DNA from 3 places in the Paenibacillus sp. PK3_47 genome. Region 1 is predicted to be linked to each of the others. Evidence: riboswitches for the same ligand, from Rfam matches in the RefSeq annotation. Region 1 holds a riboswitch; each other region holds the start of a gene.

What was found. A riboswitch is a leader RNA that binds a small molecule or an ion and turns the genes downstream of it on or off. The one in region 1 is predicted to bind thiamine pyrophosphate.
Region 2: it holds a riboswitch for thiamine pyrophosphate, as region 1 does, so the genes downstream of both, C2I18_RS13865 (ABC transporter substrate-binding protein) here and C2I18_RS21870 (thiamine phosphate synthase) in region 1, are expected to answer to the same signal.
Region 3: it holds a riboswitch for thiamine pyrophosphate, as region 1 does, so the genes downstream of both, C2I18_RS24615 (ABC transporter ATP-binding protein) here and C2I18_RS21870 (thiamine phosphate synthase) in region 1, are expected to answer to the same signal.

Annotation. Positions count from the first base shown of each region.
Region 1 is NZ_CP026029.1:5,030,655-5,040,944, forward strand. It holds gene ytvI (sporulation integral membrane protein YtvI) at 1-93, opposite strand, end outside; gene citZ (citrate synthase) at 477-1,589, shown strand; gene icd (NADP-dependent isocitrate dehydrogenase) at 1,809-3,104, shown strand; gene mdh (malate dehydrogenase) at 3,212-4,153, shown strand; gene C2I18_RS21855 (hypothetical protein) at 4,285-4,710, shown strand; gene C2I18_RS21860 (NUDIX hydrolase) at 4,800-5,225, opposite strand; gene C2I18_RS21865 (SDR family oxidoreductase) at 5,456-6,325, shown strand; TPP riboswitch at 7,788-7,889, shown strand; gene C2I18_RS21870 (thiamine phosphate synthase) at 8,005-8,643, shown strand; gene thiS (sulfur carrier protein ThiS) at 8,646-8,849, shown strand; gene C2I18_RS21880 (thiazole synthase) at 8,882-9,646, shown strand; gene thiH (2-iminoacetate synthase ThiH) at 9,677-10,290, shown strand, end outside.
Region 2 is NZ_CP026029.1:3,119,404-3,129,693, reverse strand. It holds gene C2I18_RS13900 (ABC transporter permease) at 1-503, opposite strand, end outside; gene C2I18_RS13895 (ABC transporter ATP-binding protein) at 500-1,411, opposite strand; gene C2I18_RS13890 (sensor histidine kinase) at 1,477-2,907, opposite strand; gene C2I18_RS13885 (response regulator transcription factor) at 2,904-3,578, opposite strand; gene C2I18_RS13880 (EAL domain-containing protein) at 3,710-4,747, opposite strand; gene C2I18_RS13875 (pyridoxamine 5'-phosphate oxidase family protein) at 4,891-5,325, opposite strand; gene C2I18_RS13870 (hypothetical protein) at 5,572-7,032, shown strand; TPP riboswitch at 7,105-7,216, shown strand; gene C2I18_RS13865 (ABC transporter substrate-binding protein) at 7,336-8,403, shown strand; gene C2I18_RS13860 (MTH1187 family thiamine-binding protein) at 8,466-8,756, shown strand; gene C2I18_RS13855 (ABC transporter permease) at 8,753-9,514, shown strand; gene C2I18_RS13850 (ABC transporter ATP-binding protein) at 9,612-10,290, shown strand, end outside.
Region 3 is NZ_CP026029.1:5,656,000-5,666,289, forward strand. It holds gene C2I18_RS24575 (ABC transporter ATP-binding protein) at 1-883, opposite strand, end outside; gene C2I18_RS24580 (MarR family winged helix-turn-helix transcriptional regulator) at 901-1,386, opposite strand; gene C2I18_RS24585 (GNAT family N-acetyltransferase) at 1,545-2,090, shown strand; gene thiE (thiamine phosphate synthase) at 2,176-2,832, opposite strand; gene thiD (bifunctional hydroxymethylpyrimidine kinase/phosphomethylpyrimidine kinase) at 2,829-3,647, opposite strand; gene thiM (hydroxyethylthiazole kinase) at 3,668-4,465, opposite strand; gene C2I18_RS24605 (ABC transporter substrate-binding protein) at 4,518-5,558, opposite strand; gene C2I18_RS24610 (ABC transporter permease) at 5,555-6,331, opposite strand; gene C2I18_RS24615 (ABC transporter ATP-binding protein) at 6,312-7,076, opposite strand; TPP riboswitch at 7,200-7,302, opposite strand; gene C2I18_RS24620 (TetR/AcrR family transcriptional regulator) at 7,919-8,542, opposite strand; gene C2I18_RS24625 (DHA2 family efflux MFS transporter permease subunit) at 8,732-10,252, shown strand.

The DNA.
Region 1 (10,290 bases):
CGGAAGCAATACATATACCGCCAGCAGCAGTGCCGCGGCAGCCAGAACGACCCAGAGGCCGCGGAGTACTCTTTTGAAGACAAGCGTGTCCATGGGCTATCCCTCCGGAAGAAACTGAAGATGCACCTTCAGCTCTAATACACATGCTCGTCTTATTTATATTCACGTATCAGGTATTCATGCAGCCTTTAGCCTGACCCCCCCTAAACTGAAAGCGCAATCATGAAACAGGGAAACCGTTAGTTTTTTTCTATCTCTCTGATAAAATCATTTGATGCGCTCTATAGCTACCATGTTGTTCACATAACCGTCAAAATCCGTTATGATTATTAAAGGTTCTACTCCGAAAGATTATTGCATTCCCCCGAATAAGGATTACTGCCCGCATTATCTCAGTTCTGGTACTTCAAATTGTAAATGTTTTCATGATGTTAGGAACGGCTTTTATACCCTTGTTGGCAAAGGAGAGATATTCTATGACAGCTACTAAAGGCCTGGAAGGCATCGTCGCTACGACCTCCTCCATCAGCTCCATAGTAGATGGCGTGCTTACTTACCGCGGATATGATATTGATGATCTTGCGGAGAACGCCACATTTGAAGAGACTGCTTATTTGCTGTGGTTTGGCAGTCTGCCGGCCGCGCCTGAGCTGCAGACACTGCAGCGTGATCTCAGTGCGTTTGCGCCGATTCCGGAGCAGGTTATTGCACAAATGAAGCTGTATCCTAAAGAAGCCAGCACGATGGCTGCACTGCGTTCGGCTGTGTCGAGCCTTGCGCTTTATGATGAAGCAGCGGATGATATGAGCCGTGAAGCGAATGAGATCAAGGCAGTGAAGCTGCAGGCGCAGATTCCGACAATTGTGGCCGCTTTGGCGCGGATCCGCAAGGGCCTGGAGCCCGTAGCACCCAAAGAGGGCGTGTCCATTGCCGAGAATTTCCTGTATATGCTGTGGGGCAAAGACCCGGATATCGTATCCGTCAAGGCGCTTGATGCTGCACTGGTGCTGCATGCCGACCACGAGCTCAATGCTTCAACCTTTGCGGGCCGGGTAACGGTTGCAACATTGTCCGACATCTATTCCGGTGTAACCTCCGCTATCGGCGCGCTTAAGGGACCTCTGCACGGCGGTGCGAATGAAGCGGTGATGAAGATGCTGGAGGAGATCGGCAGCCTGGATGCTGTTGAGCCTTATATCCGCGAAAAGCTGGAACGCCGCGAAAAAATTATGGGCTTCGGACACCGTGTGTACAAGAACGGCGATCCGCGCGCCAAACATCTGATGAAGATGTCACGCGAGCTCGGTACGATGAAGAATGATACTTCCCTCTATGATATGTCCGTCAAAATCGAGGAGCTGATTACCGGGCAGAAGGGCCTGAAGCCGAACGTGGATTTCTACTCCGCCTCAGTGTATACTCAGCTGGGGATTGAGCGTGAGCTGTTTACGCCGATCTTCGCCATCAGCCGGGTCTCGGGATGGACAGCGCATATTCTGGAGCAATACGAGGATAACCGCATTATCCGTCCGCGCGCGGAATATACCGGCATGTCTGATCTGAAGTACATTCCGGTTGACGAAAGATAAGGCAGCCCTTGCAGGCCGCTGCACCCCTTAGTAGAATTAGAAGTGCACAGTATTGCCCTAACGAGCAGATGCCTTGGGATAAAGACTGGTGCGGTCCGCACGCGGAGGCATGTCTTCTCTGACGAGATTGCTGAAGTCTGCTTCCCCTGTCCATGCCGCACCATGCCGGTATCCCGGGAGGCTGAAGCTACACCATACTATTAGGAGGAATCCCCGCAAATGTTGAAACTCGAAAAATACGATCTGCCGACTGAAGGCGAACAAATCACGATTGAAGATGGCAAACTGGTGGTTCCTGATCAACCGATCATTCCTTTTATCGAAGGTGACGGCACAGGCCGCGACATTTGGAAAGCCTCCAAGCGCGTGCTGGATGCTGCTGTAGAGAAGGCATACGGCGGTTCCAAAAAACTGGCCTGGTACGAAGTGTTCGCAGGTGAGAAGGCGTTCAATACATATGGGGAGTGGCTGCCGAACGATACGCTTGAAGCGATCCGCGAGTATATCGTTGCGATCAAAGGCCCGCTGACCACGCCGATCGGAGGCGGTATCCGCTCTTTGAATGTGGCGCTGCGCCAGGAGCTGGATTTGTATGTATGCTTGCGTCCGGTGCGTTATTTCGACGGGGTACCTTCCCCGGTGAAGCATCCGGAGCTGGTGGATATGGTCATTTTCCGCGAGAATACAGAAGATATTTATGCCGGCATTGAATACAAGGAAGGTTCCGAGGAAGTCAAGAAGGTGATTGAATTCCTCCAGAAGGAAATGGGCGTGAACAAAATCCGTTTCCCTGAAACCTCCGGTATCGGCATTAAACCGGTTTCCTCTGAAGGCTCTAAGCGTCTGGTGCGCTCCGCAGTCGAGTACGCCATCAAGCACGGCCGCAAGAGTGTGACACTGGTGCATAAAGGCAACATCATGAAATTCACGGAAGGCGCGTTCAAGAACTGGGGATATGAAGTAGCTGAGCAGGAGTTCGGCGACAAAGTATTTACCTGGAACCAATACGATGTCATCAAGGAGCGTGACGGTGAAGCTGCAGCCAATGCTGCCCAGAAGGAAGCGGAAGCTGCCGGTAAGATCATTATCAAGGACGCTATCGCGGATATCGCTCTGCAGCAGGTGCTGACCCGTCCGACTGATTTTGATGTCATTGCGACGCTGAACCTGAACGGTGACTACCTGTCCGATGCCCTGGCGGCACAAATCGGCGGAATCGGTATTGCGCCGGGAGCGAACATCAACTATGTTACGGGACATGCCATTTTTGAGGCTACTCACGGAACAGCTCCTAAATATGCGGACAAGGACGTTGTGAACCCCGGATCAGTTATCCTCTCCGGCGTCATGCTGCTTGAGCATCTAGGCTGGCAGGAAGCGGCTGACCTGATCTACAAAGGCATGAGCACCGCAATCAACAACAAGACGGTAACTTATGACTTTGCACGTCAGATGGAAGGCGCAACAGAGCTGAAATGCTCCGCGTTTGCCGACGAAATTATCAACAATCTGTAATTGTAATCCAAGTACACTCGGGCTGCAGGAAGCTTAGGCTTCCGAGGCCCGTTTTGTGCGAGAAAGGCCTTGTCTAAAATTTAATCAAAAATTTAGGAGGTCCCCCTTTGGCCATCAGACGTTATAAAATCACTGTCGTGGGTGCCGGCTTTACCGGTGCTACCACGGCGCTTATGCTTGCCCAAAAAGAGCTTGGAGATGTTGTGCTGCTCGATATTCCGCAGCTTGAGAATCCTACCAAAGGCAAAGCGCTCGATATGCTGGAAGCCGGTCCTGTGCAAAAATTCGACAGCCGGATTATTGGAACCTCGGATTATGAGGATGCTGCGGATTCGGATATTGTCATCATCACCGCAGGCATTGCGCGCAAGCCCGGCATGAGCCGCGATGATCTGGTGAACACGAATGCCCTGGTCGTAAAATCGGTATGTGAAAACGTGAGCCGCGTAGCCCCGGAATCCATCGTTATTATTCTCAGTAATCCGGTGGATGCCATGACTTATGTAGCTTACAAAACGCTCGGATTTCCAAAGAACCGGGTCATCGGCCAATCCGGCGTCCTGGATACGGCACGTTACTGTACCTTTATTGCCCAGGAGCTTAACGTATCTGTGGAAGATGTGCGCGGCTTTGTTCTGGGCGGCCACGGGGATGACATGGTTCCGCTTGTCCGTTATTCGAGTGCCGGCGGCATTCCGATTGCTTCGCTGATTCCTGAAGAGCGTATCGCCGAGATCGTGCAGCGTACACGCGTAGGCGGCGGCGAGATTGTAAGCCTGCTTGGCAACGGCAGCGCTTATTATGCTCCGGCGGCCTCGCTGGTACAGATGACTGAAGCGATCCTCAAAGATAAAAAACGGATTATTCCGGTGATTGCCCTGCTTGAAGGGGAATACGGCTATGACGATCTGTTCATGGGCGTTCCTGCACTGCTGGGAGCAGACGGCATTGAGAAGATCTATGTGCTGGAGCTTACGGAGGAAGAGAAGGCGGCGCTGGATAAATCGGCTGACTCCGTTCGTGCAGTAACGTCCTCGGTATCGCTCTAAGCCTGGAGACGTGCAACAAGCCCCCATTTGATGTAAAAATGGGGGCTTTTATGATACCGCTTTGACTATCATTTCCTGTTAGGTATAATAGTATGTAACTAATATCACTGTACAATTGGAGGAGGTATGTTATGGGTCACTTTTTGTTTTTCTTACATATGATCGGTACGCTGGCACTCGGGTTCTATCTGGTGCTGCCGTTCGTACTGGGACGTGTCGAGAAGCTGTCTGTACCTGCCAGAGAAGGTACGCTTAATGCAATTGGCGGGTTCAACCGTTTTGCCCAGTACGGGCTGGTTATCCAGCTCCTGACCGGCGGCTACATGATGTCGCAGGGGGAATACTCTGTACCCTGGATGATCGTTGTAGTAGTGCTGCTGCTTGCCATGTTTGCGCTGGGCGGCATTATCGGCAAGCCGCTTCGCCTGGCTGCAGCCGGAATGCGTGAGAACCGCGACGTATCCGCAGAGACCGGCAAAATCCGGACATTAAGCGCACTGCTGATGGTTGCGCTGGTGCTGATGGTATTTTTCATGGTATACAGCGATATTATATAATGTCCCGTATTGTGTGATGAGAGCCCGTCTCCATAGTGGAGAACGGGCTCTTCTTTGTCCGCTGCCGGCTGTTTTTAACATTAATGCACCTACAGCAGCTCCTCCAGCTCAAAAACCCTGCTCTGCTCAAAATCCGCCAGAATGCCTCCAGGCAGCATTTGCCGCAGTTCAAGCTTGGTGCACCACTGGTAGTCAGAGTGCTCTTCAGACAGACTGACCGCATATTCATCGCTTCTGCATAAATAAGTGAGGATGACCACCTGCCTTGCCGGATCCGTCAAAAAAGATGAAGCATATAAAAGTCTGTCTACAGTGACTGCAAGCCCGGTCTCCTCCAGGATTTCTCTCGCCAGCGCGGTTTCCAGCCCTTCCCCGAAGTCTATTTTTCCGCCCGCACATTCCCAGGTTCCAGCCCCGATGGAATCGCCTGAGGCCCGCTGGACAATCAGTATTTTCCCCTGATTAATGATGATGCCTTTAACGGCAACGATAATGCTCCGTGTATTTTTGGGCATATCTGCGCGATTCCCCCTTTGCATAAATTCCGGATACGTATATCTAAAATTATATAGAGCATCTGTGATATTAACGACTAAATTTTAGTTTGAGCGGACCCTAAGTGTGGTAAGTAACATAACGTACCGTTAATTACGGTCTTGACAAGATGTCAACGCATAAACCATGAACCATGAGCCATCCTAATACGATGAGTGACTACCACGCACAGCGAAAGGAGAATGGAACAATGCCAGACAACAAAGAATCCCAAAAAACACTGCCTCCCCAGGAACAGGAGCGTCAGCCCGGAATCGAGAGCCAGATGCACCCGCTGCCCGAGTATGAATCTTCTACCTATAAAGCAGCAGGCAAGCTCCTGGGAAAAGCAGCGCTGATTACAGGAGGAGACAGCGGAATCGGACGGGCTGTCGCCGTTTATTTTGCCAAAGAGGGCGCAGATGTCGTCATTTCTTATCTGGACGAGCATTCTGATGCAGAGGAGACGAAACGCCAGGTGGAGCAGGAAGGGCGCAAATGCATCCTGATCCCCGGGGATATTGGTGTAGAAGCATTCTGCCAGGACTTGATTAACAAAACCGTGGAAGGCCTCGGCAAGCTGGACATCCTGATCAACAATGCGGCTGAGCAGCATCCGCAGGATAAGATCGAGGATATTACCTCCGAACAGCTAGAGCGGACATTCCGTACGAATATTTTCTCCATGTTCTATTTGACCAAAGCGGCAATGCCGCATCTGAAAAAAGGTTCTACCATCATCAACACGACGTCTATTACCGCTTACCGCGGCAGCCCGCAGCTGCTGGACTATTCGTCCACCAAAGGTGCGATTCTCAGCTTTACGCGCGCTCTGTCGATGAATCTGGCTGAGAAGGGCATCCGCGTCAATGCGGTAGCGCCGGGTCCAATCTGGACACCGCTGATCCCGTCCACTTTTGATGCGGAGAAGGTCAGCGAATTTGGTGCAACCCAGCCGATGAAACGTCCGGGACAGCCGGAAGAGCTGGCACCTGCCTATGTCTATCTGGCTTCTGATGATTCATCCTATGTCAGCGGTCAGGTTATCCACGTGAACGGCGGCGAGATTATTAACGGTTAACAGCCGGCTGTTAAGCCTGGTAACGATAGAGAGCGGACCCTTGGGGTCCGCTCTTTTCAGAGTGTTGAGAAATCGAACTCTTTTAATGGTCTTGGATTTCTTTGCTGTGTTTCCATGTCTGCGTACGCTGCATCCGTCCCGTTCACTGCCTCGTCTTCTTTCGCGCGCTAACGGAAGCTGCATCCGTCCCGTTCACTGCCTCGTCTTCTTTCGCGCGCTAACGGAAGCTGCGTCCGTCCCGTTAACTGCCACGTCCTCTTTCACACGCTAACGGACTGCGTTCGTTAACTGCCTCGTTCTCTTTCGCACGTTAACGGACACTGGATCCATTAACTGCCTCAATCTCTTTCGCACTATCGTACGCTGCATCCGTCCCGTTCACTGCCACGTCCTCTTTCACACGCTAACGGACTGCGTTCGTTAACTGCCTCGTTCTCTTTCGCACGTTAACGGACACTGCATCCATTAACTGCCTCAATCTCTTTCGCACGCTAACGTACGCTGCATCCGTTCACTGCCACGTCGTCCTCTTTCACACGCTAACGGACACTGCGTCCGTTATTTACTGAAATTCACCCCGTTTCCATCGCTAACGGACCGTCGTTCCTTTATTCTGCTAAATGAGGGGTAAATTAAGCCCTTGCGGATGAAATAACGGATCCAGAGTCCGTTAGGATTTCAAAACACACCTCTAGCGCAAAATAACGGATCTAGGGTCCGTTAGCGTTAGCCTTTCCAAGTCATTAATAGGTTCTGGTGCGCGTGAGGTGATGGTTGGAGCCGGCAATCGTTAATGCGGTGTCATATGAAATCAAATCACATACATAAGGTTGTCGAGACTTTCTCAACGGCTTGGAAATAGCGGACCCCTGAGGTCTGCTATATTATTTATGGCTTTAGGCATATGGAGTGATGGAATTCAACCGCAAACTGGAAAAGTTTACAGAGACAAGCGGTTCTGTATCAGCTGAAAATAGATATGCTATTGCAAAGTGACGAAGGCCTTCTCTTCACAGCAGCCCAATGTACTCGTTTTTTCGAGTACAAAGGGCACGTATCCGCTCACAGCAGCCCAATGTACTCGTTTTTTCGAGTACAAAGGGCACGTAACTGCTCCCAGCGGCCCAATTGTACTCGTTTTTTCGAGTACAACAACCACGTGCCTGCTCGCAGCTACCCAATGTACTCGTTTTTTGGAGTACAATGACCACGTGCCTGTTCGCAGCTACCCAATGTACTCGTTTTTTCGAGTACAATGGCCCGTTTACGCTAAGCGGACATAAGGTTTATGGTCAGCTGGTATCCCCGGACGAGTTTAGCCACAAGGGGTATTCCCCAAGGGCAACTAAGCCGTCTGCTGGATACTTGGTCCTGCTTAGCCGCCAGCGTCCCGCATCATAAAAAGATAGCCCTGTCAGGAATATTATGTTAGTATATGAAGCGTTAACAGCAACAGCATAATGTTATTCACTAGGGGTGCCGCAAGGCTGAGACGGACGCAATGTCCGGACCCTTTGAACCTGATCTGGTTTATACCAGCGGAGGGAAGTGGACAAGAATACTGCAGCAGAGCTTATCACAGGCTCATTGTCTCTGTATATTCCAGACTGCCTCCTGACGGGGGCGGTCTTTTTGCGTTCAGGTGCCTGATAATGTTTGTCCGTAAGGAGGGCTGGAAGTTGGCAGAGATACACTGGATATCGGACGGGAAAATGGAAGCAGCCCGGTTAATTGAAATCGCTTCAGCAGTTCACCCGCTGACGGATTACATTCACTTACGCGAAAAATCAATGTCTGCACGGGATTTGTTCGCGCTGGCGGAGGGGCTAATCAGGACGGGGGTTCCTGCCGGCAAACTGGTCATCAATGACCGGATAGATGTGGCACTGGCAGCAGGTGCGGGCGGGGTCCAGCTGGCCTGGCACAGCCTGCGGCCAGCTGCGGCGCGTGCTGCCGCTCCGGGCCTGCGGATAGGCGTATCGGTGCATTCTCCCGCTGAAGCCGCAGAGGCGGGACTTGAGGGCGCAGATTACTGCCTGTACGGGCATGTATTCCCTTCAGCCTGCAAGCCCGGGCAGGCTGCACGCGGGCTGCGCCAGCTGCGCGAAGCCGTCAGCAGCAGCAGCATTCCGCTGATTGCGGTCGGCGGAATCCGGCCGGATAATGCCGGAGAGATTCTGCAGGAGGGCGCGGCAGGAATTGCCGTAATGTCCGGTATAGGCAGCGCGGCAGATCCTGCCGCTGCCGGCCGGGCATACCGGTGGGCCGCAGACAACGGCCAGCGACTAAGATGGCATACCGGCAAAGGAGGTGAGTAGGCATGAACCTGATCATTAACGGTAAAACGGCTGACATAGAAGACAGCTGCAGAACTGTAGCCGATCTGCTTGGCAGGCCGGAGTGGGAAGGAAGGCTGATTCTTGTGGAGCTGAACGGTGAAATTGTCGGCAGGGATATTTATGGAGATACACAGCTTAACGAAGGTGACCGTATAGAGCTTGTACATTTTGTCGGCGGGGGTTAATCCAACTATTCTCAGGAGGCGATAACATGCATGTGCAAGACCCATTAATTATAGGCGGCGTTACTTTATCCAGCAGACTGTTCATCGGGACCGGCAAATACAGCCGGAACACCCTTATTCCTGAAGTGATTGCCCGCTCGGGATCACAGGTCATCACTGTTGCCCTGCGCCGGGTTGATCCGCAGAGTAACGACAATATCATCAGCCATATTCCGGAGCATATGACGCTGCTTCCCAACACTTCAGGGGCCCGCACCGCGGAAGAAGCCGTGCGGATCGCCAGGCTTGCCAGGGCGGCAGGACTCGGCAACTGGGTGAAGATTGAAGTCATTAATGATCAGAAATATTTGCTGCCGGACAATATGGAGACGATCCGGGCTACAGAGATATTGGCTGCGGAGGGGTTTGTGGTTCTGCCCTATATGAGCCCTGATCTGTCCGCTGCCCTCCGCCTTAAGGCTGCAGGGGCCGCAGCGGTAATGCCGCTGGGTGCACCCATCGGATCAAACCGCGGCTTAAAGACCAGGGAGCTTGTGCGGATTCTTATCGCGGAGGTGGATCTTCCGGTTATTGTCGATGCGGGCATAGGCAGACCGTCGGAGGCGGCAGAGGCGATGGAGATGGGTGCCGCTGCGGTGCTGCTGAACACAGCCATTGCTACTGCACGGGATCCGCTGGGGATGGCTGAAGCTTTTCGTGAGGCGGTATCTGCAGGACGCAGGGCTTATCTGGCTGGTCTGGGTCCTGTGGAGGAAGGTGCCTCAGCTTCTTCGCCGTTAACAGGATTCCTGGGATGAAGCAGATTATTGAAGAAGGGCGGGGGAATAATGAGCTTTTATGATACACTGGCCCGGCTTACACAATTGCCTTTTGACGGGTTACTGAAGCAGTATACTTCTGCTGATGTAAGAAGGGCTGTCCAGGCTGAGCAACTTGATGAAGAAGCTCTGCTGGCCTTGTTATCACCGGCAGCAGAGCCTTATCTGGAGGAGATGGCGCAAAAGGCACAGAGGCTGACCCGCAGCCACTTTGGCCACGTCATGCAGTTATTCACCCCGATGTATCTGGCTGATTTTTGTGTGAACCACTGCACGTACTGCAGCTTCAGCTCCATTTATGATTTTCCGCGCAAAAAGCTGACGATTGAAGAGGTCCGGAAGGAAGCGGAAATTATCGCTGCAACAGGCTTGCGTCATCTTCTGATTCTTACGGGAGAATCGCGAAAGGAAAGCCCGGCAGCTTACGTTAAGGAATGTGCAGAGGTTCTCCGCGAATATTTTGCCTCGGTCAGTATTGAGGTGAACCCGCTCTCTACTGCAGAATATAAGGAGCTTGTACAGGCTGGTGTAGATGGCTTGACCTTGTACCAGGAGGTGTATCATCAGGATACATACAGCAAACTGCATGTGAAGGGGCCGAAAAGAGTATACCGCAACCGCCT
Region 2 (10,290 bases), 1.9 Mb from region 1:
GACAGACAGTACCACAGCTGCAGGGCAATGACCGGCAGCGCAGCCGCAAAGGATGCAAAGCTGATCCGCAGCACATCGCTGTAAGGGACAGGCTGAGCCCCGAAGCCCAGGATAAAGCCGAGGCCCACCGTTCCGGCCGAGAGCAGTGCGCAGGACACCGCAACCAGCAGCAGACATAGCAGCAGCTTGGCCATAAACACAGCAGTCCGTGAGACCGGCAGAGCCAGCAGCTGTTTCCAGGAGCTCATCTGATGCTCCACATTCGCAATCAGTGAGCAGATGAGCGTACCGCCGAGATACAGTGCCACCGGTACAAAGCTGGCCAGATTGTCCAGCAGTCCACCCCAAAGATCGCCCCGGTACTGATCTGTAAGATAATCATAGCGCAGTCCGAAGTTGAGTCCCTGCATGGCCAGCAGCCCGAGCGGGCCGAGAAAGACCAGAAACCACAGCCCTTTGCCGCGGATCTTCAGCCAATCCGCCGAGAGCGCCCGCCACATCATGATGCCCCTCCCTCGACAACCTGCAGGAAGAACTGCTCCAGCGACTGCCTGTGTTCCTCCACCCGGTAGATGGCATGTCCGTTGCCTACCAGCTCCTTGACCAGCAAAGCCACGCGGGCATCACTCATTCTGGGCAGAACGAGCCGGCCCTCCTGCATTTCTCCTCCGCAGCCTCTGCGCTCAGCCAGCGCCAGTGCAGCTTCAGGCTCGGATACGGCGAGCCGGATATCCCCTGCGGCCTGCTGCTGCAGATTGGCAATGGTATCCTGATACACCATCCGGCCCTGGCGGATAATGCCTACCGTGTCAGCCATTTGCTCAATTTCGCTCAGGAGATGGCTGGATACAAGAACGGTGATGCCCTGTTCTTCAGGCAGCCGCTTGATCAGCGAGCGGATCTCCTGGATCCCTGAAGGATCGAGCCCGTTGGTCGGCTCGTCGAGAATCAGCAGCTCCGGGCTTCCGAGCAGGGCCGCAGCGATGCCCAGCCGCTGCTTCATGCCGAGTGAAAAGCCCTTGACGGGGCGTTTCTCCTCTCCGGTCAGCGAGACGATATCCAGCACCTCGCGGATCCGCTGCTTTGGCACCCCGAGAATCCGCCGGATCGCTTCCAGATTGTCCACAGCGCTTAGATGACCGTAATACGAAGGCGACTCTACAAGCGAGCCCACCTTGCGGAGTATCTGCATCCTGTGCTTTGTGAGCTCCTGGCCGAAGATTTCAATCCGGCCGGATGTCGGTTTGATCAGCCCAAGCAGCATGCGGATCGTCGTTGTCTTACCGGCGCCGTTAGGCCCCAGAAAGCCGTAAATTTGTCCTTTGCCTATATTCAGGTTGAGCCTCTCCACCGCAGCTCTGCCGCGGTACTCTTTAAGTAAATCCTTTGTCTCGATCACGGTATGCTTCATTTCCTTCACCTCGGTAATCAGCATACCGCCTCAAGGTTAAAGGAGCAGGGCGGGCAAGTTTAAATTTAGTTTAAATTTTTGTCCTGCGGCTGAAAGATGAGGATAGAAGTTCCAAGCTCTGTGCTGTCCGTCTTCCACTGCAGCCCCATCCGCTCAATCAGCAGGTTAACGATGGAAAGGCCTAGGCCTGCCCCTTTGAATTCAGAGCTGTTCTCCATTCCCGGCCCGTGATCCGAGATTACAATAACACGGTGCCCCTCCCGCACCTCTGCTGAAACACCGACATACAGCCCGCTGCGGGCATGACGCATAATGTTCTGGAACAGGTTATCCAGTATACGCCGGAACCAGCTGTCATCGACTGTCCAGTATAAAGGCTCCCCCTCCAGATTGATGTCAACATCAAAGCCTTCCTTCTCCCAGAGCGGATACCAGGCCGCAGCACTTTCGCGGAGCAGCCGCAGTATATCCCTTCGCTCCGGGTTCAGCCTGATCCGCCCGCTGCTGAGCAGATTATAGGAGAGGAGATTCTCGATCAGGACGCTGAGTGCAGCAATGCGTTCATCCATCAAATCAAGTGACTCCTGCCCCCGCGGAGACAGCTCTTCCTTCCCCAGTACATGAAGATGGCTGCGGATGACGGTGAGCGGTGTGCGCAGATCATGTGACAGATCGGCAACGAGCCGTTTGCGCAGCCCTTCTTCCTCCGCTTCCCGTGCGCGGCTGGCATGAAGTTCAGTAACCATTGTATTAAAAGCCTCCTCAAGACGGCCGATCTCATCCGGCTTGCCGGTTATAATGGCCTCGGGGATTCCTTCTCCGCCTGTAAAGCTCATCGCCTTCTGCAGCCGCAGCAGCCGTCTGCGGATGCCGATAAAGAACAGCCAGGAGATGGCAATGAACAGGGCAAAAATCAGCAGCAGCACGATGCTGTACCACAGCCCCAGGCTCTGAACCTGCTGTTCATCCCTGACGGCTGCTGGAATTTGCATGACCATAAAGCCCTGCTGTGCCTCCGCCCGGTCCCCTATAAAGGCAACGATCGCCAACGGATCCAGTTCCGTGCTCATCTTCATGAAATCGACCGCTTCCGCGGCACTCCACTGCGCCGGAATCTCCCAGGTTTCCTCCGGACCTGTAAATTCAGGTCCTTCGGGTACAAGCTTCAGCATCGTCTTCCCTTGATTGTCCACCCAAAACAGGGTAGCCTCCGGATAAGCTTCGCTAAGCTCCTGCAGCCTTGCATTGATGGCTTGCGGCGGTTGGCCGAGGAGCCCCTCTGCCTCCTCATGCCACATGGTCTCCAGCCCTCCGATGTGGGAGTATATCCCGTATTTCTTCGGCGCTTCTTCTTGCAGCAGCCCGCCGGCCAGACCATAAACAAGCAAGGTCAGCGGTATAACAACGGGAATAAACAGCAGTGCGGAGATAATAATAATGAGATACCGGGAGAGCAGTGAGCTGCGGAGCTTGAACAGACGCTCCGGCCACCTCATGCCCTCACCCGGTAGCCGATTCCTCTAACGGTCTCAATGATCTCCGGAGCCGCCGGATCAAGCTCCAGCTTTTCCCGCAAATAACGGATATGTACCATAAGAGTTTTGTCACCCTCAATATAGCTCTCGCCCCAGACGGCTTCATAGATCTGCTCTTTGGTCAGAATCTGGCCCAGATGGCGGAGCAGGTAAAAGAAAATCTGGAACTGCTTGCCGGTCAGGACGATTTCCTTGCCGGTCGCCGCTTCCTTGATGACATTGTTCCCCTCATAAACGATAAGGTGCTTGATGGCCAGCGGCGAAGGCTGCGCAGCTCCCGTACGTCTTAACAGCACCTCAATCCTTGCCGCCAGCTCATCGGGATGAAACGGCTTGGTCAAATAATCATCGGCAAAATCCAGCCCCTGGAGCTTATCGTCAATAGAGGCGCGGGCGGACAGCATCATAATGGGCAGGGCAGGATAGGCCCGCTTCAGCCGCTGTCCTACGGTAAATCCGTCCAGGCCCGGAAGCATAACATCCAGAATGGCCAGCTGGCAGCCTGCGGCAGCTTCCACCGCCCCTTCCCCGCTCTCCAGCCAGCGGACAGCATACTCCCGTTCACGCAGGTCGGCAGATACTGCACTGCCGATCTCCCGGTCATCCTCCACATACAGCAGCGTAACGCTCATACAGCTTCAAGTCCTTTCTTCCGGCAGAATTAATCATATTTTACATATAGTCTTACAATAATAAAATCCCCGCAAGCCTGCAGCTGATGTATCCGTCTGCGCTCCGGGGATTATATAGAGATAGCAAGTGCTTATACGATAGATTCAAAATGAACCGGCGGCTTGTCCTCCGGCTTGCCGAAGAGATACCCTTGCGCCAGATTGATGCCCTGCTCCCGGCAGTACAGGAACTCCTCCCGCCGTTCGATGCCTTCGGCCAGCACATGTGCTCCAAAGCTTGAGGCCCGATTCAGGATTTCAAAAATTATCTTCTGTTTGGCGGCATCTTCATCACAGAAGCTGATCAGATCACGGTCGATTTTTACATAGTCCGGCTGAAGGCTGGTCATGACCTCCACCGTGGAATAACCTGCACCGACATCATCCAGTGCAACCTTCATCCCTTGTCTGCGGTATTCAGAAAAAATCGACTGAAGCTGGCTGATATCACGGATGCTCTCTGTCTCCACTACCTCAAATACAAAATCCTGCGGGTCCTGGCCCAGCCTGTCAATGGCCTCAAAAGTATGCGTGAGGCAGTACTTGGGGTTGTAAATCGATGAAGGCAGGAAATTGATGAACCGCTTGATCCCTTTGGGCAGCATTCTCGCCCCGGTCTCGATTGCCGAGATGCGCGCAGCCCGGTCGAGAAAGGAATGAAATCCCGTCTGACGGGCAACTTCAAACAGCTCATAAGGCTTAAACGGGCTTCCTTGCGGCAGCGGCCGCAGCAGCAGCTCAAAGCCGACAATCTCTTCATTGAAGTTAACAATCGGCTGCATATGGCTGCAAAAATTATGGCCCGCAATAATATCGATCAGATTGTCATTGGCAAAGCGGACATTTATCTGCTCTAGGGATAACCAGCGTTCCACGGATACACGGTCAGCTGCGCCGCTGATGGATACCGCAAGCGGTGCAGCATGCCGCATCTCCAATTCTCCCAGTAGCTTCAATACATTCATCAGCTCTTCACGCGATGCATATGTAATTGTACCTGTCCCTCTGTTGTCCGTAATTATGATTCCTGCGGCCCTTACAGCCTCCGCAAGCGAAGCGGGACAGGGCCTGAACTTAACTGTTCCTTCGTCCTCCACCGGTTCAATCACAGCACACTCACTGCAGTTCATAGTTGTCCTCCTTGGCCTTGAATTGTCGAATGGGGCCTAGTCATTATAGCATGATTTACCAGCAGCCAGCTATGCTCCGGACAGTAAAAATGCCGCCCTGTAAACATCAGTTTACAGGGCGGCACAGATTTCATAAAACAGGGTTAATTAGACTGCGCAGGAGAGCTCCATACCCCATTCTGCTCATCCTTGCCGTAGTACTCTATACGTGAAGGTGTCAGTTCAAGAATGACATAATCGGGATCATCCGGCCCTGCAAACCACTTTTCCAGTGATTCATTCCATACTTTGGACCGCAGTCCTTCGTCTTTTGTGACAGCGACCGTGGCTTCAATCTCCAGCACATCCTTGCCGCCGCCTTCTTCATATCCAAGCAGCAGAAAAGCATTCGGATTATCCTTCAGCTCCTCCACCTTATGCGTCTTCCGGCTGGTAGCCAGATAAATGCTCAGTCCGTCATGAAATACCGCCATGTACCGCACCTTTGGTTTGTTACCGGCCTCGATCGTGCCGAAGGACCCGAACTTGTTGTCATCCAGCACTTTAATGATTGTCTGCTCCAGCTGCTGATTATCCATTGGCGAAATTCTCCTTTCAGAATGATGTGCATATAAGTAAATATATCCACATCTGCAGGCTTTAAGTTGTCGTGAAGCTGTATCTAATATAGTGTACCCGTCCGGTTCATCTTGAATCCGGGTCATTTCCGTGAATGCCTTTACAAAGATGAGGTTATCCTGATAGAGCTTGGAATCAAGGAATTTGGGGTAATATAATGGAATGCATTCATAAAAATACGAGAATAAAGGAGGCTGGAAACCGCTATGTCCAGGCCATTCTCCTCAACCTCAGAACCGGCATTACATACCGCACTGCTGCAGTTCATCTTCCCTTTTTCCATCAAGGACGGGGAAGATACAACGCTCATCCGTCACCTTCAGGATGATGGATATACCCGTTTTTTTCTCGATAATAAAGAGCTGGAAGATGCCTATTACGGCGATGGCTACTGTGTTTCCCATGAAATGATGGAACGCAGCTATCTGCCCTTTGCAGCCCATGTGCTCTTTCCGCGGGAAAAAGACGCGGATTCCTTCCGCCGGTTTTCCCGGGTAAACGATCTGTCGTGTGTATTAGAGATGACCCAGGAGTCTGTACCGTTCCGCGTGCTCTCGACAGATATATTTCTCTGTCCCTTCCAGCTCGGCTTCTTAACCATACGTGTCCGGCTGGAGGAGGAATCGCTGCCGTTCAGCACAGTCATGGAGTTCGCTGACCGCTTCCGTACGCTGGAGGATGTATCCAGCTGGGATTCGACAGCCCATATTCACTGTGACGGCAAGCTTTACGAGCAGGTCGAAGACTTTGTGTTCAGGCATCTCGTAGACGGACTGGATAACTTTATGGATTCTTCTGAAATTCATGGCGCATATTTTGAGACCCTTCCTTTTTTCGTCGATGAGCGGATGCTTGTTCAGGCCTTCTATGGTTTTGAGCGGCAGGATGATGCGGATGAGCTTACCGATGAGCTGTGCTTCCGCGCCTCGCAGCTGGACGGAATGGATAAACACGGCAACCCTTACATCAGTGCAAGCGATCCGGATTACATCAGTGAATACTGCAGGGGGCATGTATATAACCGCTGGGGGCCGGACACCTACTATGTAACAAATGATCAGACGTTCTGCTGCCTGTCACGGGCGGACGGGAAAATTGCCACGCGGCTTGCCAACCAGATGTACGGTGAATATTATTACGGGCTGCTGCTAAGCTTATTCCACAAGATCGTCCTGCTCAAGCTGGCCAACATGCACTCCCGTCTGCGCATTAACCATGATAATGACGAGATTGAGACACTGATTTTCCTGATCAACAAGTTTTCAGCCAAGTTTTATTTTCTGGAGCTGATTTCGCAGTCGCAGGGCCGGGAGATTTTTTTCCAGCTGCGCAAGGTCTACGGCAATGATGCCCTTTTTGATGAGGTAAAATCCACCTTGAATGACCTGTTCCAGTACCAGGACAAATATCAGGCCAAACGCCGGGATACCCTGCTGTTCTTCCTGACTGTATTTACAGTGATCAGCGGCATTTACGGAATGAACCAGGTCATTGAGGATTTAAAAGGAAACATAGACTGGAGCAAGCTTCAGGATTACTCCGTGTTTGAATATATCGCCCTCTTCATCACCTTCACCGGCATTGCAGTCAGCCTTGTCCTGACTCTGAGAGAGCTGTGGACCGGAATCCGCAGCCGGCGCCGGAAACGCCGGTACAGCCAGGATTGACAGCGTTGCTACTGGACAACTCCGGAACAGGCGTCTATAATACAGCGTAAGAATAGTGCAATACCCGTAACTTCATAGAACCAGGGGTGCTGGAGATGGCCGGCTGAGATTGTATCCCGTAAGATACTGACCCTTATACCTGATCTGGATAATGCCAGCGTAGGAATTGATGTGCTTAAGGCCTTAGTGCGGCCTGAGCCCTTGCGCAAGCGTGATAGCGTCCCGGTCTCCGGGGCGCTTTTTGGTATGGATTATTCTGAATCTGGAAGGCCAGGGATTGCTGAAAAGGAGAGAACAAGCGAAATGGGAGTCAAAAAAGTAATGATGCTCTGCCTCATCTGTATTCTGGCTGCAGTTACCGCCGGATGCGGTTCTAACGGCGGCAACAACAGCACGTCTGCTTCGAACAATACGGGGAACAGCACTGCTGCTCCTGAAGCAGCGGAGGCCGGGACAGATGCACCGGCAGCGCTGACACCGGTCAAGGTCGCACTGGACTGGACACCTAATACGAATCATACCGGCCTCTATGCAGCCAAAGACCTCGGCTATTACGAGGAAGCCGGGCTTGATGTAGAGATCGTATCCCCCGGAGCAGCCGGTGCCGATACTATGGTTACTTCGGGCGAAGCCGCATTCGGCATCAGCGCCCAGGAGGCGCTGACGCTGGCCCGTCTGCAGAACGTGCCGCTCGTTTCGATTGCCGCCATCATCCAGCATAATACATCGGGATTTGCGGCACCGAAGGACCGCAATATCACTTCGCCTAAGGATTTTGAGGGCAAGACTTACGGCGGCTGGGGCTCACCGGCCGAAGAAGCGGCCATGAAAGCGATCATGGACCCTGAAGGCGGCGATGTAACCAAGGTCAAGCTGGTGAATATCGGAGAAGCCGATTATTTTACCGCCGTGAAGCGGGATATTGATTTCGCCTGGATCTTCTACGCCTGGACCGGGGTGGAAGCTGAACTGCGGGGCGAACCGCTCGACATGCTGTACCTCAAGGATTATGCGCCGCAGCTCGACTACTATACACCGGTGCTGACGACAAGCGAGAAGGTGATATCCGATAATCCGGAGCTGGTAAAGGCATTCCTTCAGGCTACGTCGAAAGGGTATCAGTACGCCATCGATAATCCGGAGGAAGCCGCTGCGATTCTAACCAAAGCTGTACCTGATCTTGATCCCGAGCTTGTCCTGGCCAGCCAGAAATGGCTCAGCCCGAAATACAAGGACGATGCCGCCCGCTGGGGAGAGCAAAAGACGGAAGTCTGGCAGAATTACGCGGACTGGATGTATGACCTGAAGCTGCTGGAGCAGCCGCTGGATGCAGAAAGTGCGTTTACGAATGAATTTTTGCCGGCGGAATGATGCATTGCTGATCTGATTAATAACTAATTTGCTTCACCATTATACTGAGAGGACTGATTATTATGGCAAACACACTGCTTAGCATTCAAGTGATTCCAAAAACACCAAACGGCGAGGATTCTATTCCTTACGTGGACAAAGCTATTGAGGTCATTCAAAAGTCGGGCGTGAAGCACCAGGTTCATCCGCTGGAAACAACGATGGAAGGTGAAATCACCGAGCTGCTTGAAGTGGTCCGGCAGATGCACGAGGCACTGGTTGAAGCCGGCAGCCCCAGCGTCATCTCGCAGATCAAAATTGCCCATAATCCAAACGGCATCAGCATGGATAAGCTGACGGAGAAATACCGGTGAGATCGCATTGGAGACAAATCTGGCCGCCCTTAGTGGCGGTCATCTTATTTCTCGGGATCTGGCAGCTTGCCGTGTCCTTATTTCATATAGAAGCATGGCTGCTTCCGGGTCCGGACGCAATATTCCGCGCCTCCGCAGATAATGCCGCCGGCATCTGGTCGCATACTGCCGCTACCCTGCGTCTAACCCTCATCGGATTTCCTGTCGGTACCGGCGCCGGACTGATTGTGGCCCTGCTGCTGCATCTGCTGCCCTGGCTGAAGCGGGCGATTTATCCGCTGCTGATTCTCAGCCAGAACGTGCCGTCCATCGCCCTTGCTCCGCTGCTGGTGATCTGGTTCGGTTTCGGCCTGCTGCCGAAGATCGTGCTGATCACGCTGGTCTGCTTCTTTCCTGTAGCTGTCGCTGCCATGAGCGGCCTTGCCCAGAGCGACCGGACCATGATGAACTATATGAAGATGGCCGGTGCGAACAAGTGGCAGATCTTCAGCAAGCTCGAGCTGCCCGGCTCCCTGCCTGCCGTGTTCTCCGGCCTCAAAATCTCAGCGACTTATGCTGTAATGGGCGCGGTTGTCGCCGAATGGATTGGCGCTGATAAAGGACTCGGTTATTACATGCTGCTTCAAAAGTCTGCCTACCGTACAGATAACGTCTTTGTCGCCATTGCCATTATCGTCTTTTTAAGCCTTGTACTGTTTGCACTGATTGCCCTGCTGGAGAGATGGCTCGTACGCTGGAAGCCGCGCAAGAACTCCTGATATTATAAATAAAACCTGTCCTGAAAGGAGGAGGCCCCACATGTCTCAAGTAACAGAAGCGGCCGCAAAAAGCGCGGGGCGCTCCGCTGCCCCGGGGATGCCGCCGGCCCTGGAGGTCAGCGGCATCTCCAAAGCCTTTACCCACCGCCGGCGCGAGACCCGTGTACTGGACAACGTATCCCTGACCGTACAGCCGCAGGAGTTCGTCTCCATCGTCGGACCGTCCGGCTGTGGCAAAAGCACGCTGTTCCATATCATCGGCGGCCTGGAGACGCCGGATACCGGAACCGTCAGCATGAACGGCCGCGTCGTCACGGGCCAGCGCGGGGAGATCAGCTACATGCCGCAGCAGCCGGCGCTATTCCCCTGGCGCAGCATTGAGGACAACGTCCTGCTGGCCGGGGAGCTGAAGGGCGCACCGGATGCCGGGGCCCGTAAAGCCGCCCGCCACTGGCTGGCCAAGGTCGGACTCGGCGGCTTCGAGAAGGCTTATCCGCATATGCTGTCCGGCGGCATGCAGCAGCGGGCCGCGTTCCTGCGCGCACTGCTTGCACCGCAGGAGCTCATGCTCCTGGATGAGCCGTTCAGCGCGCTTGATGCGCTCACACGCAGCGATATGCAGCGCTGGCTGCTGGAGCTGTGGGAGGCGAACCGCCGCTCCGTGCTGTTCATCACCCATAATATTGAAGAAGCCCTGCTGCTCTCGAACCGCATCTATGTATTCTCCGGGCGGCCCGGCTCCGTCCTCCATACGGTTGACGTCCCGTTTCCCCGGC
Region 3 (10,290 bases), 630 kb from region 1:
TTCCGATCGAAAGCTCGCCCTGTATAAACAGATAGCCGCCGTACAAATAAATCAGCATCGGCCCGATCGTTGTAAATGTAGTCAAAATCATCATAAACCACCGGCCGGCCATCGACTCGCGGATCTGTAAGGCTGTGGCATCGGCATTGATAGTTTTGAACTTCGCATACTCCGCTTCCTCTTTGGTGAAAAGCTTCATAAGCATATATCCGCTGATGCTCAGGGTTTCCTGAATAATCTGATTCTGCTCCGACACCTTCTCCTGCGTCTCCTTGGCCAGCTTCCAGCGCACGTTGCCCATTTTGCGGGTAGGCACAATAAACAGCGGAATAACCAGGATACCGAGCAGGGCCAGCTTCCAGTTCATGAGGAACAGCGCAGCCGTTGTGGAGATCAGGATAAACAGGTTACTGGCAAAATTAACAATGGTGCTGTTGAACACACCCTGAACTCCGGCAATATCACTGGTCATCCGGGTGATGACTTCCCCCTGCTTCACCCCAGAGAAGAACTGCAGCGGCATCCGCTGTAAATGACGGTACATCTGGTTTTTCATATCATGGACAATATTGAGCGAGATAAAAGAATTCAAATAATTCTGCAGCACGCCCAGCAGGCCGGTTACTATAGTGGCCGCCAGTGAAGCGAGGACCAGCCATACCAGTAACTGCAGGTTTTTGTCCGGCAGCGCCCGGTCGATGATCTGCTGGATCAGAATAGGCGGCAGCAGTCCGAGAAGGGCAGTTACACACAGCACAATCATAACCAGAGACGTCTGTTTCCAGTAGGGCATGAAGTATTTGGCAATGCGGAGCAGCAGAGCTCTGGAGATATCGGGCTTCAGGCCTTCATCGAATTTCAATTTGCCGTGCCCGCCGCCCATACCGAAGCCTCCTCCCATTATTCATCACCAGCTTTACGGTTGGAATCATCCTGGGCCTGCATCAATTGCGACAGCAGCTGGGTGTTCATATGCAGGAGAGACTGGATTTCTTCCCCGGAAAATTGCGCGAGCGCTTCTCCCAGCACCTTATGTGAAAAAGCTTCTTCGTTGTACCGCGCACACAGCTCTTCACCCGCAGCGGTAATGTACAATTTGATTTCCCTGCGGTCCTGTTCGGAGGTCATCCGCTGCACCAGCCCTCTTTCGGCAAGATTATCAATGTGAATGCTCAGTCTGCTTTTGGCAAAAACAAGCCGTTCGGTCAGCTCCTTCTGCGTCTGTCCCGGAATTCCCCGGATGGAGTTAAGAATACCGAGCTGATGCACAGTCAGTCCGTGGTTCGCTGCGCTTTGGTGGGCAAGCCTCTTCAGCTGCCGGGCCACGGCAAAAAATGAATTGTAGACAGCTATAGTTGTCTGTTCCTGATTCTTGATGTTAACCACCTGTCCTTTGATTGAAATATAGTTAACTTTGTAAACAGTTATCTTTGAGAACTAATAATACAGCAAAAACCCCTGTACGTAAATACTGGTAATTAACGATTGAGCATCCGGCAGTTTCCCGTTATAATGATTCTCCTCAGAGAGGAGTGTGAAAATTGATGATTATTCATCCAAAGGAATACGAAGTAAAAGGTTTGAGATACATGATCCGCTCAGCCAGAGCAGAGGATGCGGAGCAGCTGCCGGCCGTCCGTCTGCAAATCGACGGGGAGACCGAGAATATGGACAGGGAGCCCGGCGAAGCCTTTATTGATATGTCTGGTTTTGAGGAGCTGATCCGGAAGGACACGGAAAGTAAGCGGAATATTTTTCTGGTAGCAGAGGTGCTTGGACGGATCTGCGGTTATTCAAGGTGCCAGGGCAATGAGCTGAAACGGTTCGCCCATAAGGCGGAATTTGGCGTTGGCGTTCTGCAGGAGTTCTGGGGGTACGGCATCGGGAGTCATCTGCTGCAGGAGTCCATTGAATGGGCCGATAACAGCGGGATTACGAGGCTGACACTGAATGTGCTGGAGCGTAATGAGTCCGCTATCCGGCTGTACAGTAAGCAAGGTTTTGAGCAGGAAGGCATTTTACATAAAGACAAGCGGCTGGCGGACGGTAAATACTATAACACGATCCTGATGGCGAGATTAAAGGAATGAATACTGTTTGGAACGGTTTTGTCTATTCAGATATAAAAGAACGCAGCACCTCCATTGAGGCTGCTGCGTCTGATTGAAGTATTGTTTATCCCCCGGTGATCCGGGAGAATTGCTGGGCAGTTCCGGCGATATTATCGGCTGTTGCAATGGCTGAAATTACAGAGATGCCGTCTGCACCGGCAGCGATTACCGGACCTGCGTTATCTGCGGTGATTCCGCCGATGCCGACGAGCGGGATCGTCAGTCCGGCTTGCCGCAGCTCTTCAATAACAGCGGTCCCGCGTACTTCGCTGGCGTCGGCTTTGGAAGAGGTGGGATAGACGGGACCGACTCCCAGATAATCTGCACCATCGCTGACGGCCTGCCGTGCTTCCGGCAGAGAGTGGGCGGAGACACCGATGATTTTGTGTTCACCCAGCCGCTGCCGGATCAGCGAGGCGGGCTCATCGTCCTGACCGGCATGCACACCGTCTGCATCAAGTGCTATGGCAAGATCAATATCATCGTTTACTATAAAAGGAATCCCGTGGCTGCGGCAGATTTCCTGAAGCTGCTTCCCGAGATCGAACGCCGCAGCGCCTGTAAGCGCACCGGGACCTTTTTCACGGAACTGGAACATGGTTATTCCTCCCGCAATCGCCTCTCTAAGTGTCACGGCAGGGGAGAGCCGGCAGTTCACACTGCCCATAATAAAATAGAGCCTTAAGTGTTTGCACATCTCGCTCTGCTGTATCCGCTTCATTGCAGTGCCCCCCTTATTCTGTTTCCGTAGGCAAAATGGTTCGTCGGACCGTGCCCTCCACCAATGCCGAGCCCGTCTTCAATCGCTGCCTGGATAAAATCTTTGGCTACCCTGATGGCTTCTGTCACTATAAGGCCTTTGGCCAGACCTGCGGCAATTGCCGCGGAATAGGTACAGCCCGTGCCATGGGTATGCCGGGTGGCGATCCGCGGACCTTCCATATAAACAAAGGATTGCCCGTCATATAACAGATCCAGAACGCCTGCGGTTCCGTCGTCGTGGCCGCCCTTCAGCACAACATAACGGGGGCCCATGGAATGAATGAGTCTGGCGGCATGTTCACGTTCTGCCAAACCGGATATTGTCATTCCGGTCAGCACCTCGGCTTCGGGAATATTAGGGGTCACGGCTAAGGCGGCAGGCAGCAGCTTTGCCTGCAGTGCCTGCACGGCTTCCAGCTGGAGCAGCGGCGAACCGCCTTTGGCAACCATTACAGGATCTACAATAAGGTTGTTCCATCCGTAACGCTGTATCCGTTCAGCGGCGAGCGTGATGATCTCACCGCTGAAGAGCATCCCGGTCTTCAGTGCGTCAGGCTGCAGATCACCTCCGATGGAATCCAGCTGCGCGCTTACAGCTTCGGCTGACAGTGGAAATACGCCTTGTACACCGAGGGTGTTCTGGGCTGTCACCGCAGTGAGCGCAGACATGCCGTACACACCCAGCTCCTGAAAGGTTTTGAGGTCAGCCTGTATCCCTGCGCCGCCCCCGCTGTCTGAACCGGCGATAGTGAGTGCTTTGTATACATTAGTCATACTGTCATCTCCTGTATGGATTAGGATTCGCGCTGCTGTATTCTGGATCTTTCAGCCAATACCACCGGAGTGACCAGAGCGAGCTGGTTCAGGAACTCCGTCTGGAAGCTTCCCGGTCCCTGATGGGCAGCAGCCTCGGCAGCAATCTCTGCAGCCACGCCGTAGAAGGAGAGGGCTTCAGCTGACGCCTCCAGCCAGTCACCGCCGCTGGCAGCCAGGAAAGCGCCGGTTACAGCGCTGAGCAGGCAGCCTGTACCTGTAACTTTAGTCAGGATGGAATGGCCGTTACTGACGATCCGGGTCCGGGTTCCGTCAGTGATCACATCATCCTTGCCTGTAATGATGACAATGCAGCCCAGCTTCAGGGCTGCTTTTTGAGCTAAGGCAACAATATCGCCTTCACCTTCGCCGGCATCGACACCTTTGCTTGCCCAGCTTTCGCCCGCCACGTTTGCCACCTCGGCGACATTGCCGCGCAGGACGGAAATCTGCAGCGAGTTAACGAGCTTTTGGGTCACGTCTGACCGGTACGCTGTTGCCCCGGCGCCTACAGGGTCCAGCACCAGCGGCACCTTATGGCGGTTCGCGGCTTGTCCGGCCAGTATCATGGCCTGGATGGCGTAATCATTAAGCGTGCCGATGTTAAGCACAACCGCACCTGCCATCGCTGCAATATCGGCAACCTCCTCGTGGGCGTCGGCCATGAACGGTGAAGCCCCCAGGGCGAGCAGCCCGTTGGCGCTGAAATTGGCAACCACAATATTAGTAATGTTATGAACGAGCGGGTTCATTTCCCGCACCTTCGCCAGATAAGTCATGATTGTTCCTCCTCAAAGTTTTGTGAGCTAAGGCTAAAGTTTTATGAACGGTCTAAAAATTGACAAAGGCCTCACCGCTGTCCTGATCCCCCGGAATCAGCCCGTTTTCTGCAAGCCAGGCTGCGGCCTCTCCCCAGGACTGCGGGTCCTGAGATCCAAAACGCTCGTCACCGGCGTCCATCAGCGGGATCAGAAGGTCCAGGCTTTGCGCTTCGATCTCAGGATCCAGCGGGGCAGTAGCGTCCTCATGCGCCAGCAGGATTTCCAGTGCCTGCCCGGGCTGATCCTGGACGAACTGCTGACCCTTGCGGATCGCATTCATGAAGCTTGTGAAATCATCCTTGCCATCAGCAAGACCCTGCTCACTGGCAACGAGAACCAGCTCATAGTAATCGGGAACGCCGTACTCTGTCGGATCGAAAGAAACTACCGGATGGCCTTCCTTAGCCAGAATCAGCGCCTCGTGATTAATAAAGCCGCCGATGATGCCGTCTACACGGCCGGTGGATAGTGCCGGAACCAGGTCAAAGCCGACATCAATCATATTCAAAGAATCAGGATCGGCACCGTCATGCTTGACCATGGTGCGCAGCATGGCTTCGTACAGGGGGATGGAGGAATACCCGGCGTTTTTTCCGGCAAGATCCTTGGGACTGGTGATTCCGCTGTCCTGCGGAACGAGCAGGTGATTCAGCGGATGCCTTACCAGGGCAGCAAGCGATTGTACCGGGATTTGTTCTGCACGCGCCATCAGCACCTGCGGCTGATAACTGAGCGCCAGATCCACCTTGCCTGAGGCAACCAGCTTCAGTGCATCATTGCTGTCAGCAGGCATCTGAATCTCTACATCCAGGCCTTCTTCGGCAAAATAACCTTTCTCCCGGGCAGCATACAGAAAGGAATGCACCGCGTTGGGATACCAGTCGAGCATAATTGTCAGCTTCCGGTTCTGTCCTGTACTGTTTCCGGAGGATTGCCCGGAAGCTTCAGGGTCAGCAGCGGTACCGCATCCGTTCATCAAGAGCAGTGCACAAAAGAGCAGGGTACAGCGCAGTGCGGTTTTTTGGCTTTTTTTACTGCGGCTATGTATCATCGGTAAATCCCTCTTTTCCTCAATATGAATTTTTCGAGCATGGCCATGCTTAGAAACAAAACAACGCCCAATACGGACAACAGAAGCACCGCAGCGAACATTTCCGCACTTTGCAGTGTTCCGGCCATTCGCCGGCTGAAATATCCGAGCCCCCGGCTGCCCCCAAGCCACTCCCCGATTGTAGCCCCGATAACACTGTAGACAGCTGCAAGCTTGAGTCCGGAAAAATAACCAGGCAGCGCAGGCGGAATTTGAGTCTTGATCAGGATCTGCCAGCGGTTAGCGCCCAGTGTCTGCAGCAGCTCCTTGTACTGGCCGCCGCTTTTGTTCAGCCCGTCATAAGCAGCGACGGCTACCGGGAAGAAGGCGGTCAGGAACACGACAGCGAGCTTGCCCCACAGGGAGTATCCGAACCACATGATGAAAATAGGGGAAAGGGCAATCATCGGAATCGTCTGGCTGACAATCAGCAGGGGATAAACCGCTTTTTCGAGCAGCACATACATATGCATTCCGATGCCGAGCACAGTTCCGCAGCCTGCGGCCAATGCCAAACCAAGCAGCGTTTCCTGAAGCGTGGCAGGTAAATGCTCCCCGAACAGAAGCTGCCTGTGCTCAATGAGTGCCGAGACAATTGCGGAAGGGGCCGGCAAAATAAATGGAGGCAATGCTTGAGCCCGTGCCGCCGTCTCCCATACCGCAAGAATGAGGAGGACAAGCAGGACAGCAGGACCGTAGGCCTGGAGTATTTGTCTAAATTTTATGGCTGTCATACAGTCTCCGTTCGAGTTCTTCCCGTAAGGCTACGAACTCCGGCTCATAATTCATTCTGTAATGTCTTGGCCGCGGCAGCTCCACGTTCATTTCCTGCATTCCCCCGCAGGTCCCGCCTGTCATCAGATAGATCCGGTCGCTAAGCAGGAGCGCCTCTTCCAGATCATGAGTAATGAACAGTACAGTCTGATGTAATCCGCTCCAGAGCGCCAGCAGCCAGCGGTGCATCTCGCGTTTGGTAATGGCATCCAGCGCCCCGAACGGTTCATCCAGCAGCAGGAGTTCATTGCCGGCGGCAATGGTGCGCAAAAGGGCGATCCGCTGGCGCATTCCGCCCGATAATTCCGACGGATAGGCGTTCTCTGTACCAGCCATGCCGAACCGGTCCAGCATTTCGCGAATCCGCATAACAGCCGCCTGCCTGCTGCCGTCCTTCTTCAGCTCCCAGGGTAAAAGGCAGTTGTCCAGCACCGTTCTCCAGGGCAGCAGCAAATCCTGCTGGGGCATGTAGGAGATATGTCCGAGCCGTTCACGGGCAGCCGCTGAACGCCTTCCGTTAACGCTGACAGCTCCTGCGGACGGCTCAAGGAGACCGGCAATGATTTTGAAAAGCGTACTTTTGCCGCAGCCGCTGGCGCCAATCAGAGAAATGAACTCTCCTTGGCGGATCTGCAGGGAAAGCCGGGAGAACACCGGCGCTCCCGCCGTCCCGTAAGCGTAGGACAGATCATCGATCGCAATCATTCGCTGGCACCTCCTGAACATCTAATTCATAACTGCAAACACAATAAAGACCCATCCATCTCCGGAGGAAATGAATGGGTCTGAACAGATACAGTCAGATAAGGCGCATGACGCGCACTGATGCACAATTCCGCTCCACTTCCCTCCGCTGGTATGATCCAGATCAGGTTCCAAGGGTCCGGAGCTTAAGCTCCGTCTCAGTCGGCCGACTCCCCTAGTGAAATAGCAGGTCCTATTAAATTCACAATCGCTAATTAATATACCATATTTTTACGCCTTGTAAAGAGCGGGATGTTACGGATCCCTTTGTACGGTGGAATTAGAAGGGCTTAGTTGGATTTTCTCCACTTCATTTTGTCCGTTTTCATCATTTGTGAGCTTTAGTTGGAAATACTCCAGCTATTTTGACGAAAAGAGGCGTTAATAGACGAATCCAGTACATTTAAGTGGAGTTTTTCCCGCTAGTTCCGTAATACCGGTATTTATCGGAGGATTAGATGGAGAAATTCCACTTAGCCTGATCTGCAAGCGTCCCTGCAGCCCTCACCTGCCACCCCCACCAAAACTTGGGCCTCAACAGCTGCATTTTGTGCATTAGAAACTCCGTATTTGGCCAGGAAATCTGAAGCGGTTGTATTTTGTACAGCAGCATAAGATCAAATAGGTGTTATAAGCCTGAAATTAAGAAATCTGCTGCATGAAATGCATCAAAAGGCGATTTTGCCGCCAAATAGCCGGAATCTAGTGCACTAATTACAACCAGACATTGAAGCACACCTGCACCTGGGCACATGAGCACATAAACACATAAGCACATGCGTACCTGAGCTAACCTCGAGATATTAGCGCTCTTTGTTACCCTGCCCGGCAACCTCAGCCTTCTGCAGTCCGCTCACAAACAGCGTCATAATTCCCCGGGTAATTTCCTCTTTCGTAGCGCCGTGCACCTTTTGCTGGTATAGATAAAGATCCGGGCTGAGGACAGCGACGAGTGCGGTAGCTCCAAAATGCGGATCAATGCCGATTATCTCCCCGTTGTCCCTGGCTCTGCGCAGCAGCTTCGCCATAATGTCATTCAGCCGCCGGAAAAAGGGGTGCTCAAACTGGGTCAGCTGCTTTTTGCCGGTAAACTCCGATTTTATCATCAGCAGCAGCTCCGCATACTCCTCGATAAGATCGACCACCCGCCCGATGCAGCTTTGAAGATGCATAAGAGGAGCCTCTGCGTACTCCGGCAGCGGGAGCTCACTCTCCATACCCCTAAGAAAACGCTCGGTGCTGTCGTTCAGCAGGGCGGAGCAAATTTCTCCTTTGTCGCTGAACCGGCGGTAAAGGGAACCTTGTCCGATTCCGGCATGTTTTGCGATAGCATGCATATTAACGGCCTCAATGCCATTTTCCGCAAATAAATCATGGGCAGCCCGGAGAATACGTTCGACGTAGGGGTCCTGTTCAGTTTTTTTCATATCGATGCCCTTTCATTGGTTTTCATATATTTCATGTTCGTTACAGAAAAATATTGACATAGCGGACAATTGTCCGTAGACTGGAAAAGCACTTGCGGACAACTGTCCGATAGCAGCATTATTATACCGATAAAACTGCCCGGTGGTCAACGAAAGGAAAAGAACCGGGTATCTCAGGAGGAGAAGAGGATGGAAGGATCGCTCAAATCAGAGGCGGATTTTCGTTTATCCAGTATACTGGTTCCGCTGCTGGCGATTATTGCCGGTGTGTTTATGGTGGTGCTTGACAGCACGGCAATGAACGTGGCTTTAACGACACTGGTCCATGATTTTAATACAGATCTGAATACGCTGCAGTGGGTGGTTACCGGCTACATGCTGGCTCAAGCTTCAGTCATCCCGCTGTCGGGCTGGCTGTCCGACCGTTTTGGCGCTAAAACTGTTTTTTTGACCGCAATCATCATATTTACGGCAGGTTCATTGCTTTGCGCAACCCCGAGCAGTGCGGAATGGCTGATTGTTTTCCGTGTCCTGCAGGGTCTGGGCGGCGGATGCGTACTTCCGGTAGGGATGGCCTATGTGTACAAGCTCGCTCCAAAGAGCAAAGTGGGTATCGTTATGGGAATCATGGGGATTCCGGTGCTGTTTGCTCCGGCGATCGGCCCGGTGCTGTCAGGCTGGCTGGTTGAATATCATTCCTGGCGCTGGATTTTTCTGATCAATATCCCTATCGGGATCATCTGCGTGCTGATCGGTCTGCGCAAGCTGCCGAAGTCGGAACGGAGCCAGGTGGCAGGGATGGACAAGTTCGGAATCATTCTGGGGCCGCTTGCTTTTGCCTCACTGTCTTACGGTGTCAGCCAGGGTGCAGACAGCTGGACCTCTGATAAAACCATTATTGGCCTAACAGTTGGCGTCACAGCACTGATTGCTTTTATATTTGCCGAGCTGCGCACACGTACACCGCTGCTGGAGCTGCGCATTCTCCGGTCTGCCGATTTCAGCACAGGTATTCTTGTGCAATGGATTGCCCAGTTCGGGCTGTACGGCGCACTCTTTATGCTTCCGCAGTTTCTGCAGCAGGCCCGCGGCTTTGGCGCGTTTGATACAGGTCTGACGCTGCTTCCGCAGGCTATCGCCTCCGGTATTATGATGCCGGTCGCCGGCATCCTGTTCGACAAAATCGGGGTGCGCTGGCTTGTAGTCGGCGGGCTCAGTCTGGTCTCCGGTGCACTCTACCAGTATTCCCATGTAGATCTGGCTACGCAAAGCCGGGATTTGATCGTGCCGCTGATCATGTGTGGTGCGGGCATGGGCCTGATGGTGATGCCTATGAACACTCATTTGCTCAACAAAGCCCCCGGGCCGCTGGTCAACCGTGTAACCTCGCTGACCAATTCGATGCAGCAGGTTATCAACTCACTGGCGGTATCCACGCTGGTAACGATTCTAACTTCAAGAACGGCTGCCCGGGGAATCGAGATGCAGGAGGCGGCTGCGGCTGCAGGTACAGATCCTGCCAATGCTTCGCCTGAAGCGCTGAAGCTGGCGGCACAGACGGTGCTGGCCAAGGGGTTCGATGATACGTTTCATATTATGATTTTTGTGGCACTCACCGGTGCGGTGCTGGGCCTGCTGCTCCGGAGAGGGCGCAGGGGAGATGACAAAGGGGAAAACCGTGAGGTTCATCCCGAGATTATGCATGGCTGATGATTTTTCACAACAAAGTATTACCTTTGTATCCTCAC